One region of the Peribacillus aracenensis genome, then DNA from elsewhere that is predicted to be linked to it. Evidence: a T-box and tRNA genes for the amino acid it is inferred to sense, from the RefSeq annotation. Region 1 holds a T-box; the other holds one or more tRNA genes.
What was found. The T-box of region 1 lies ahead of glyQ (glycine--tRNA ligase subunit alpha). A T-box ahead of a tRNA ligase gene usually reads a tRNA of that ligase, here a tRNA-Gly.

Region 2: it has a tRNA-Gly gene. The T-box ahead of glyQ (glycine--tRNA ligase subunit alpha) is inferred to sense a tRNA for this amino acid. The anticodon was not compared.

Annotation. Positions count from the first base shown of each region.
Region 1 covers NZ_JANZMJ010000003.1:168,572-174,847, forward strand. Annotated here, with positions in the region: gene glyS (glycine--tRNA ligase subunit beta) at 1-670, opposite strand, end outside; gene glyQ (glycine--tRNA ligase subunit alpha) at 657-1,553, opposite strand; T-box leader at 1,654-1,830, opposite strand; gene recO (DNA repair protein RecO) at 1,889-2,641, opposite strand; gene N0M92_RS05080 (YqzL family protein) at 2,675-2,818, opposite strand; gene era (GTPase Era) at 2,916-3,845, opposite strand; gene N0M92_RS05090 (cytidine deaminase) at 3,838-4,236, opposite strand; gene N0M92_RS05095 (diacylglycerol kinase family protein) at 4,276-4,653, opposite strand; gene ybeY (rRNA maturation RNase YbeY) at 4,631-5,107, opposite strand; gene N0M92_RS05105 (HD family phosphohydrolase) at 5,104-6,276, opposite strand, start outside.
Region 2 covers NZ_JANZMJ010000002.1:9,989-16,264, forward strand. Annotated here, with positions in the region: gene N0M92_RS02715 (FUSC family protein) at 519-2,471, shown strand; gene N0M92_RS02720 (YbjN domain-containing protein) at 2,619-3,032, shown strand; tRNA gene N0M92_RS02725 (tRNA-Gly) at 3,218-3,291, shown strand; gene N0M92_RS02730 (B3/B4 domain-containing protein) at 3,712-4,380, opposite strand; gene queG (tRNA epoxyqueuosine(34) reductase QueG) at 4,485-5,624, shown strand; gene N0M92_RS02740 (DUF421 domain-containing protein) at 6,098-6,276, opposite strand, start outside.

The DNA of each region.
Region 1 (6,276 bases):
ATATAACTTGTCGGCGTTTATCTGGATCCGCCATTATAAATTGTTCTTTTAGCGTATCCTCATACCGTTCCGGCTGCTCGATGATTACGCTATCGCCCAAGAAACGGTGTCCTTTTGTTACACGGCCCGTTTTCACGTCAGCAATGCTAAATGGAACGATATCATTGCCGAATAAGGCAATCAGCCATTTAATCGGACGGACGAAGCGGAGCTCCTGATTAGCCCAGCGCATATTTTTCGGGAATGTCATGCCGCTGATGATTTCCTGAAGCTCAGATAAAAGCTGAGCAGTCTGCTGTCCTTTTATGAATTTATTCACATGGGCATATTCCACACCCTTGAGTTCTTTAAAATAAATGTCCTCTGGAGTCATGCCTTGACCCCTGACGAATCCCAATGCGGCCTTAGACCAGTTGCCTTCACTGTCCAAAGCGATTTTCTTAGCCGGACCTTTTGCTTCTTCTTCGATATCCTTTTGGGATTCTTCCACATCTTTCACCAATACAGCTAAACGTCTTGGTGTGGAAAAAGCTTCAACCGTTCCGAATTCAATCGCTTTTTCCGTTAGCCATTGCTGTACTTTATCTGACAATTGTTTCATTGATGCTGTCACAAAACGGGCAGGCAGCTCTTCCAATCCAATCTCCAATAACAAATCACGCTTGCTCATTTGTATTCTCCCCTTTCACTTTCAGGATCGGGAAGCCTAATTTTTCCCGCTCTTCATAGAAGGTTTTGGCAACCTTACGCGCTAAGTTACGGCAACGGGCAATATAACCCGTTCTTTCCGTCACCGAGATGGCACCTTTGGCATCCAAAAGGTTAAATGTATGTGAACATTTCAAAACATAATCATATGCAGGATGTACAAGTCCTTCTTCCATTTGGCGATGCGCTTCCTTTTCATACATCGTGAAAAGCTGGAATAGCATATCAAGGTCGGAGGTTTCGAACGTATATTTCGAATGTTCGTATTCCGGCTGGCCAAATATATCCCGAACTGTGAATCCATCTGTCCATTCTAGGTCAAATACGTTTTCCTTATCTTGAATGTAAGAGGCGAGACGTTCGATTCCGTATGTAATTTCCACTGAAACCGGCTTACACTCAAGGCCGCCCACTTGTTGGAAATAGGTAAATTGAGTGATTTCCATTCCATCAAGCCATACTTCCCAACCTAGACCAGCACATCCTAGTGATGGATTTTCCCAGTTGTCCTCCACAAAACGAATATCATGCTCAAGCGGATTTATCCCTAATGCGCGTAATGAATCCAAATATAACTCTTGGATATTGTCAGGCGACGGCTTCATGATCACTTGGAACTGATGATGCTGATACAGTCGATTAGGGTTCTCGCCATAACGGCCGTCAGCAGGACGGCGGGAAGGTTCCACGTAAGCAACGCTCCAAGGCTCCGGTCCAATGGCTCTCAGGAACGTGTATGGGCTCATCGTTCCTGCCCCTTTCTCTACATCATAAGCATTCATCAATATGCAGCCTTGTTCAGACCAATGCTTTTGTAACGTTAAAATCATATTTTGAATATTCATCGTACACCTCCAGATTATTTAAAACGGCTCTTATTAAAATTCAGGAATAGGAACCCATTACATCTTGGCAAACAAAAAACTCCCGTCCCTATGCGAAATGCATAGGGACGAGAGTATACCCGCGGTTCCACCCTAATTGCCGTTTATAAAACGGCCTCTTTTCAAAGCAATATGCTCCGGAAACGCCCTTCCCTGTAAATCCATATCCCGGCTTCCACCGTCCCGGGTTCGCTTTTTATGGAGAATGACAGATACTCTTTTCCATCAACGCAATCTTCTTATTTTGATGATTAGAATTTTATACAAACTAGCATTGAATGTCAATAGGTCAGATCCTAAAACATATCTTTCATCGTATCAATCTGTTTCAGGAACTTTTTTGATTTCAAATGCAGACCGGAATATTCCTCATAATATGCATCGATGATCTTCCGAAGTTCTTTTTTCGTTTCAGGCTTAACGGAAATGTTTCCGAGCCTTGATAAATCGAAATAATAAAAGATTCGAAGCAATTTGACGGCCGCAGGTGAAATTTTATAATGATAAGGGTCCTTCCCCAGACAGCGGTGACAGATAAAGCCCGCTTCCCGAAGCGAGAAGGAGAATTCCCCTTCCGTTTCGCCACATACAGCACACTGATTCAGCACTGGATTAATCCCATTTACAGGCAGCATCTTCATTTCAAAAATGAATTTCAAAACCTCAGCGTCATATTCCTCGTTTATGTAATGCAAGGTTTGCGAAAGCAATTCATATAAATACGGATTCGGTTTCTTATCCTCGACGCTTTTATCAAGCAATTCAACAATATATGAAGCATAAGCAGTGGCAAAAAGATCCTCCCGTATGAAACGGAGTGAATCGACCATTTCGCCTTGCTGAAGACTGCCGAGTCCGGTTGATGTGGTTACGAGAAAATACCCGGAGCAAAAAAGCTGTGTGACGGCAGAAAGCCTGCTGTTAGGTTTACTGGCTCCTCTAGCCATAACGCCAATTTTTCCTAGCTCACGGGTATATATAGTAATGATTTTGTTATTTTCTCCATATGCAGTTCGCCTTATGACAATGCCCTCACATTTTTGGAGCATACCAAGACACCACCCATGCTCGCCAAGACTAACCTATGAAACAGGAAAATCAATTTCTGCTAGCTCATCGTTCAAAACCAAGTGTCTTTCCTGTCTCTCGACTTCTATCTCCTTAAACAGCAAATAGGTGTCCACATTACCTGTTTCAGTAAATAACTCCCAGGTAAAATCCAACATATAAAGCCCACCTTTCATTTTTAACTAGCAATGAATATCCGACCATATGGTTAGCTTGACCGTTTTCCGAACTTTCATGACGCGTAAATTTTGTTAATTAATACTCGCTCTCATTGAAGCCATAATCGCGAAGCTGGCTTGCTTTGTTCCGCCAATCCTTCTGTACCTTCACCCATAGTTCCAAGAAAACTTTCGAGCCCAATAAGTTTTCGATATCCACTCTGGCACGGCTGCCGACTTCTTTAAGCATTTTCCCTTGCTTTCCGATGACAATGCCTTTTTGTGAATCGCGTTCGACAACGATCGTCGCCATGACATTAATGGTATCACTGTTGTCCATTTTTTTAATTGAATCGATGACAACAGCCACTGAATGTGGAATTTCTTCACGTGTCAGGTGCAGTACCTTTTCGCGGACCAATTCGGAAATGATAAAACGCTCCGGGTGGTCTGTCACTTGGTCAGCTGGATAAAACTGGGGACCCTCTGGCAGATGTTCCTTGATTTGTTCAAGCAGTGTATCAACATTATTTCCTTCAAGCGCAGAAATCGGAACGACCGCCGCAAAAGGGTATAGCTGTTGGTATTTTTCTATGATCGGAAGTAAATCATCTGGATGCATCGCATCGATTTTGTTTACAACCAGGAAAACAGGCGTTTTTACGGATTGAAGTTTTTCGATGATAAACTCGTCACCGCGTCCGTATCCTTCCGTCGCATTGATCATGAAGAGAATCAAATCGACTTCCTTCAATGTATTCGTTGCCACTTTCATCATGAAGTCACCAAGCTTATGCTTTGGTTTATGAATGCCGGGTGTATCGATGAAAATCATTTGTGAATCGTTCTGCGTAAGTACACCCTGGACCTTATTTCTTGTAGTTTGCGGTTTATCACTCATAATGGCGATCTTTTGACCGATGACCCGATTCAGAAATGTACTCTTCCCAACATTGGGTCGTCCAATAATCGATATGAAACCTGATTTGTAACCTTTTACTTGTGTATCATCAAATAGTTTATTCATTTAAATCCTCCGGTGAAAAAGCTCCTGGAAGCAATTCCTGTACTGTTAATTCTTTTATATCCCCATGTAAGTTGGTCAAAACGACCGGCATATCCTTTTCACACAGTTCCGAAATAACTTGTCTGCATGCCCCGCATGGGGAAACGGGACCATCGGTATCTGCCACGACTGCGAGTTTGGTGAATTTTTTATCGTTATGGGCATAAGCGCTGAATAAAGCTGTCCTTTCGGCGCAGTTACACATGCTGTATGCAGCATTTTCTATATTGCAACCATGATAGACCTTTCCATCAGAGGTTAAAAGGGCAGCCCCCACCTTAAATTTGGAGTAAGGCACATAAGCTTTATCCCTTGCTTTTTTAGCTTCCTCAATCAATTCTTTTGTATTCAATTCACATCTTCCTTTCAAATTGAGTACCATTTTGGCAACCTACATGCCAAACTTGGGCAAAAAGATAATCAATCCAACTATTATAGAAAATATAGCATATATGAATACAGCTCCGGCTGCAATATCTTTTGCCTGCTTGGCAAGCGGATGGATTTGATCCGTTACCAGGTCCACTACCCTTTCAATCGCTGAATTAACGAGCTCCAGCGTAATCGTACCGGCTATTGCCGCTAAAATGAAAAGCCACTCCATCCCATTCAATGAGAAGTACCAACCAAAGAATACGACGATTGCCGTTATCGCGAAATGTATCTTGATATTGCGTTCCGTCCTAACGGCCTCCAAAATTCCCTGACAGGCAAAAGAGAAACTTTTTAATAAAGGATACTTTTTTTTACCCTTCTCTTGAAAGTCCATATTCTTCCAAGATCTCCTTTTGTTTAGTGAACATCACTTTTTCATCTTCTTCATTCATGTGGTCGAATCCTAATAAATGCAGAAAACCATGCAGTGCTAAAAATCCAAGTTCCCGGTCAAATGAATGACCATATTCTTCAGCCTGTTCTTTCGTGCGTTCAATGGAAATGATGATATCCCCTAACATGCGGGGCATTTCCGCACCGACAATTTCCACTTCATCTTCTCCCATTTCTTCAAGTGCAAAGGAAATGACATCTGTAGCTGAATCTTTATGTCGATATTCTTTATTGATTTCCCGAATCCTATCATTGTCTACAAATGTAACTGATAGCTCGGTGTCTTTTTCAATGTTTTCTTTTCTTGCCGCAAATTGCAGAATGCTTTCAACAAGCTGCTGAGCTTCCTCCGTTACTTCATTCGTTTCATCCATTAAATCGATAGCTAAAATCATTCTTTCACCTTCTGTCCTAATTTATCCGGCTCCGGATATTCAATCCTGGAGTGGAAGATACCATTCAGCGATTCACATAAGGAATGCTTCACGATACTCAATTCTCTCATAGTAATGTCGCATTCATCAAATTGACCATCAGAAATCCTGTCCTGAATGATGAAACTTACCAGCTCTTCAATCTTCTCCGGAGTTGGGTGCTTCATCGATCTCACTGCCGCTTCCACACTATCGGCTATGCCGATGACGGCCACTTCCTTCATTATCGCCCTCGGCCCGGGATATCGGTAGGCAGCTTCAAGTGTGGACTCATCCTGTTTTTTTGCCTTATGGTAGAAAAACTTCAATAAAGTCGTACCATGATGCTGCTCTGCAATATCCACAATCTCTTTCGGGAATTTGTGACCGCGCAGCATCTCCCCGCCATCTACGGCATGGGCAATGATGATATCCCTGCTCGTTTCCGGCTGCAGCCGATCATGCGGGTTCTCTTCATTCATCTGATTTTCGATGAAGAAGTGCGGCCGCTTCGTTTTACCTATATCATGATAATAGCTGCCGACCCTTGCCAGCAACCCATTCGACCCGATGGCTTCACAAGCCGATTCCGCCAAATTGGCGACCATTACACTGTGATGATATGTCCCCGGTGCCTCAATCAAGATCCTCCGCAATAACGGATGATTGGGATTCGAGAGCTCGATAAGCTTAATCGATGATAAAATCCCGAAACCTGCCTCGAAAAACGGTAACAGGCCCATTGTCAAAACGGCTGAACCCACTCCAGAACCTATGGCGGCAGCAGCATAATACAAGTACTCCATTCTAGTATAATGGCTGTCCATAATAAAGATGAGCGAAAAAACAAATGCTATATTGATTATAGACAATAGCAGCCCAGCTACCAGCACCTTTGATTTGAAATTTGGCCTGGATAGAATGATGATGGCAGTCAATCCCCCGAAAATGATATAAAGCCCCATCGAGAAATCCAGATTTCCAGGTGTATCACCATTAAATATAATCGTACCATACGAACCTAACAATATGATCATTGCCACCGTTAACTTGTCATTCAATAATATCTTGATAAGCATCGCCGCCATGGCACCCGGAAAAATGTATTCCAAATTCGAGTTTTTCAAGTCTGCCAGAATGCTGACCGTTTT
Region 2 (6,276 bases), on a different contig from region 1:
GAGGTCGAAGTACATCTTTTTAGCTAAATTGATGTGCTTCGACCTTTTTTTATTTGGATATAGGGGTGTCCATTCCTAATCATTTACAAAGCATGTCCTTCATGAAAGATAATCAAGCTTAGGAGTAAAAAAGAATTCTCAGGATTTTCATATGTTGGGATCAATGTCGTTTTCGGACTTTGTCGCTATGAATAACACCCGAGATAAGATAGTTATATATATTATCAATAATATCGATACTGGTCACTAACACATGAAAGGCCGTGTTTGTCTATCTGTTGAAGGGAAGACGGTGATGTTCCTTCTTGAAAGTCAAGGACTTCGATACATGTGGAAATCATACGAAAATTATGTGAAAAACAAAGGCTCTCAAGAATTACTTACCCTTTACCGTATCTTTTGTTCCATATGAAGGATATTAAAAAAGGGTCTCTATAAACATGGCTCTCGACATAATGATATGATAAAGTAAAAAGAATAGTTACCTAGGTAATCATTTGATGAAAGGAAAAATTGAAATGAGTAAAGAGAAGCAAGGGACATCTTCAAAATCTCTGAAGTTGGATGTAATACATACGACATTTAAACAGGCTTTTGAATTAAAAAAGAATCCATTTCCTTGGATAAAAGCTTTAAGTGCAGGGATAGCGGCTGCCTTACCTGTTTTCATTGGCTTATTATTCGGCAATTTAGCGTACGGTTTACTGGCAGGAATAGGCGGGTTCACTTATTTATACGTATTTAACCAACCGTATCACCAAAGAGCTAAAAAGATTTTCTTTGTGATGGTGGGTCTTGCTTTATCTGTTGTATTAGGGACACTTTTGGCTCCATACCAATTGGGAACAGCCATAATGATGGGGATCATCGGGGCAAGTGTTTTTTTTATTTTTGGTGCATTAAAGATTACCGGTCCTTCGGCGGTTTTCTTTGTCTTGAGTTTTGCGCTAGCGACAGGTATGCCCATTGATCAGACGCTTGCACCGTTGCGTGGAGGTCTTGTTTTATTGGGGGGGGCACTGGCTTGGATAATCTGTATGTTAGGTTGGTTTTTCAATCCTCATGGACCAGAAAAGCTTGCGGTGGAAAAGGTGTACAGAGAATTGGGTGCATTCTTTGATTCGCTAGGCACCCGGAGATTCAATGCAGCAAGACAAAGAACGGTATTGGCGATGAAACAAGCGGAAGATACATTGTTAGCCGGGTTTTCAAACAGGCGAAGCCCAGACATGTTAAAGCGGTTGTTTCTATTGAATGACCAGGCGAATGTCATTTTCCTGGAAGCATTGGAACTATCCTTGCACAAAAAGGTTGTGCTACCGCCAGAATTAGGACAATCGGTACGTGCCTTGGCTGACTCCATTGCATCTAAAACTAAAAATGAATCAAAGATTCTTCAGCCGGACCAAATGGAACTAGAGGTTGCAAAGCTATTCGTAGAAATTTACAATGCGGATGCCATCATGAATGAACCGGTTAGTAAAATCCACCAAGAAGCTTCAATCTCAAAGCCTTCTTTAAAAACGATTTTTCTTGGGGCGTTCGATAAGAACTCGTTTGTCTTTCTCTCTTCCGTTCGATATGGAACAGTCCTTACCATTGCCGCCATCATCGCCTATTCCGCTGATTTTAACCGTTCGTACTGGATTCCCTTATCCTGTGCAGCTGTTATGTCAGGTGCGACCATCGTTGCCACATTTCATCGTGCGGTACAAAGGACCTTCGGGACAATCATTGGACTCCTATTGGCAAGCTTAATTCTTGCATCCGTTCATAACGAGTTCATTATCGTTCTGATCATTTTGTGTTTGACAATCATTACAGAGCTTTTCATCGTACGGAATTATGGATTGGCGGCGATGTTTTTTACCCCTTCAGCTTTAATCATGGCGGAATATTCAACTCAAAGCTATAATTTTAGTTTTTTTGCGACCGTAAGAATAACCGATATCGTCGTCGGGAGCATGATAGGTCTTCTTGGATCGCTGCTAATCGGCAGTCAATCGGCCTCAAGCCTTCTCAATCATTTGATGGCCAAAACCATTCGAAGCCAGGGGCAATTTCTGTTGGTGGCGTTCTCTGGACATGATAATGGACTTGCAATCGATGAAAGCAGTGAAAGGAACAAAATGCAAACCAATATGGTTAATCTATTAACGGTCTACAATGCGGCTCTTGGTGAGATATTCAAAAACAAGGCTAGACTGGAATCTCTTTGGCCCGTAATATTTTCGATAGAACAGCTGGGATATTATTTAAATGCAAGCTTGAAATTCTCTGATCGGTCGGTACTTTCAGAGCGTGAACTTGCTCAATTACTGTATGTTTTTGAAACAATGGCAATCGCTGCAGATAAGGGACGGTCACTTACTAATAAAGAGGTTCCGGAAATTGAAGGGTACTCAAAAATCCGCCACGAAATTTTGGATCTTCAAAAAGCACTTCGGTTTAGCGGTGAAGCAACGAGTTAATCAATCTAGTGATTCTAATAAGGGAGTTCTTATTAGAATCTCATTCGTCCACTGTTAGTAAGATGAAATTGGCAGGATTATAGAAAAGTCTGTAAAAATGCCGGTTTTCATTATAAAATGTATGTACAAACAGAAAGGTGATGAACCATGTCAAACGTTGCTAAATTTCGTGATTTTTTAACTAGTGAGAAAATCTATATGAATGAGTTGAAAGAAGATGGCACCACCTTTTTTAGAGCCGAGCAAAAGTTAAAGGACGGGTGGAAGGTCCTTTTAGTATTTGCTTTCAATCAAGATGAAAATGTGGCGGACTTATTTTGCTTTAATGTTGCCGAGTTGAAGAATCCTGAAAAGAAACAGGATGTACATACACTGTTGAATGAATATAATGCTAATTTTAGGTATTCCAAGCTTTACGAAGAAAATGGGACCATTTCCATTCGGTATTCATACTCCATTGAGGGGGACATCGTACCGGATCTGGCGTTCAGGAAGTTAATCATGCTGCTTGAAACGGCACAGCAGGTCTATCCGCGGTTAATGGAAGTCATTTGGTCTTAAATCATCATATAGGATGAAAAAGTTCTCTGAATCAGGGGACTTTTAACATCTTTACTAGAGTGAATGAATATATTAACGTTACAATCCATAAATTATTAATTTTTTTTAAAAGAACTATTGCATTTTTTCACATTAAACTATATAATTAATTTTGTTAGTGATTCGACAAAGTTCTACAAGGATATGCGGGTGTAGTTTAGTGGTAAAACCTCAGCCTTCCAAGCTGATGATGAGGGTTCGATTCCCTTCACCCGCTCCAATACATACTCATAACGTAGGGTTTCGTTACCTGGAGAACGAAGCTTTGCGTTTAAATATTATTACAAGAATTCTACTGTTTACAGTGGGATTTTTTTATTGTCCCAATTAACTACATTCTATGGAAGCGGTAATACCGGATGTCATACCGTAACGAAAATCGTAGCTTTCTATTTATTGTGATCCTTCATCTGGGAGAGTGGGAATTTCGATGCAGAACAAACTTGTACTACGTTAGTAGAATCAGTTTGAATAGGTGTGTGCTTTTATTGTCCACACTGAAAAAGTTATAATTAGGTATGACCGAACGGTTGAATAAAAGGATATTCGCGCACGGGTTTTATTTATCCATATAAGTTAGGAAAAATCATGAAAAGACCCCTTCCGATTGTGGAAAGGGCTTATTTCCTTTCAATTTTAATTATCCTTCTGCAATAGAGTAAGTCCCTACACCCCCGTGGATTTCAAGGAACATGTCCATCAAGGATTTCGTTAGCTGATTTGCTTCAGTGATTGGAGTATTGGGTTGTAAATATATGATTTGGATGGCCTTTTTCGTTCCTTCGGTGACTTTCGTGCGTTCTGAATCAACGTAAGGACTTCCGAATGCGCCATCATGGTCGGCTGATGTAATCATATTTTCCATGGAATTCAAGCGGCCGTTCAATCCCTCATAACCATCTGACCCTTCGCCAATCTTTATCGAGATGTCTCCTGATAATTTGTCGGCATCATAAATGCCGATCGGAACTTCATATAACAGCGAGAAGAAGTTATTCAAATCGATGGCTGAATGGATGGGTGCCAAGTAATTCTGCTTTTTTACGCGGCGGTAAAGGGCTTCCACGGAGGGGCGATACCGTGACGGGTTTGTTCCTGTAGCCTTGAAAATCTCCCTCCACGCTTTAATGCCGGAAAAGTCGGTCAATTCCTTTTCTTCAAGGTCGAAGAAAAGTGCTTCCTGAAATAGTTGAAGTCTTCCTTTCACCATTTGCGGGGAGGGACCTACTTCGATGTTTTCATATGTAATGATCCCAACTTTGAATTCAGGGATTTTACTGCTTAGATTAGCTGATATGGTAATTTCCAACCGTTTCACCTCCAAAAATGATTGCAATTAGTTTATCATAGATAGCAATGGTTTGAAATGGATTCAAGCTTCAATGGGAATACTGAATGAAGTAGGTGATTAATATGGATATGAACTTATTCAAGCAAGAAGTGATTTTATATAGTAAGGAAATCGGCATTGATAAAATCGGCTTTACATCGGCCACGGCTTTTACCGAATTGAAAGGCAGGCTGATACGTCAACAGGAGCTGGATTATCAGTCAGGGTTTGAAGAAACCGATATAGAAAAGAGGGTAAGGCCTGAATTGATATTCGATAAACCGCAATCCATCATTTCGATTGCGCTTGCATATCCTTCGAAATTGAAGGATGCTCCGCAAAGTACAAAAAGTGAGCGACGCGGGATCTTTTGCAGGGCTTCTTGGGGAACGGATTATCATACCGTTCTTCGAAATAGATTGCAGTTACTTGAGAATTTCATTAAAGATAAAGTGCCAGGGGCATTGACGAAATCCATGGTTGATACGGGTGAATTATCAGATAGGGCAGTGGCTGAGCGTGCGGGAATTGGCTGGAGTGGAAAAAACAGTATGATCATCACTCCGGAATTCGGGTCTTATGTATATTTGGGGGACATGATTACCAACCTGCCATTTGAACCTGATCAACCGATGGAAGATCAATGCGGGACATGTAATAAATGTGTCGATGTTTGCCCGACTGGTGCGCTCGTTCAGGGCGGGCAGCTCAATTCCAAGCGTTGCATTGCATTCTTAACGCAGACAAAAGGTTTCCTTCCAGATGAGTTCAGGACGAAAATAGGCAATCGTTTGTATGGGTGTGATACATGCCAGACAGTTTGTCCGAAAAACAAAGGAATGGATTTTCATTTCCATGAAGAGATGGAACCCGACCTCGAGCTGGCGAAACCGCTGTTGAAACCACTGCTTACGATTTCAAATCGGGACTTTAAAGAGAAATACAGCCATGTATCTGGCTCTTGGCGTGGTAAAAAGCCAATCCAACGAAATGCCATTTTAGCATTGGCCCACTTCAAAGATGAAACGGCATTGCCCCAATTGATACAGGTCATGAAGGAAGATCCAAGGCCTGTAATCCGAGGAACGGCGGCATGGGCAATTGGGAAAATTGGCCGGGAGCAGGCCGTTTCCATTCTGGAGGAAGCAAGAATGAAGGAAACGGATGAAGAGGTACTGGCGGAAATTGAGAAAGGACTGCAGTTTACCTTGGAAACAAAATGATATTTAAGAGAAAGAAGCTGTCCCATAAGTCGTAAATGACTTTTGGGACAGCTTCTTTCTCTTTTTTCTAGTTATGGACATTACCACTGAGGTTAACCGGATAGCTGTCAATTTATAACCACTTAGTAGTAGTCTTTTGTAGTAAATACATTATTGAACAGAAGATAAAACCAGTATCGGTTATCAGCAGAACTTACATCCCCATAATAAGATTGCTGTTATACGGGTATATTTGTTACGGCATCTACCAATTCATACTTAAGGTGAGCTGCAGCACCGCTTATTTCGGACACTTGCCATTCTGAATAACTAGTTGTTATGCTATTCCTGTGGTGGGAATATTTATATATATAAATATATATATGTGTGGGTACCTAAAAAGAGAGATTATTGGGCTGTTAATAATCAGCAAATCGTTAGCTCTCGAAGCATGACTGTCCAAATTTAAATGACTTGAGTTCCCCCTATCCCTCTTAACGTGGAGGAAACTGGTCATCTTGTCTTTTATCTATATACAAAGTGCCATCACTTTGTATTTCAGCATAAAATACATCTTGTAGGCATACACCAAACTGCTGTAATTGCGTTTCCAACCAGCTTTGGTTTAAACTCAGTTTACTTAAATTATGAGGAACGATTTTTCCATCCACAA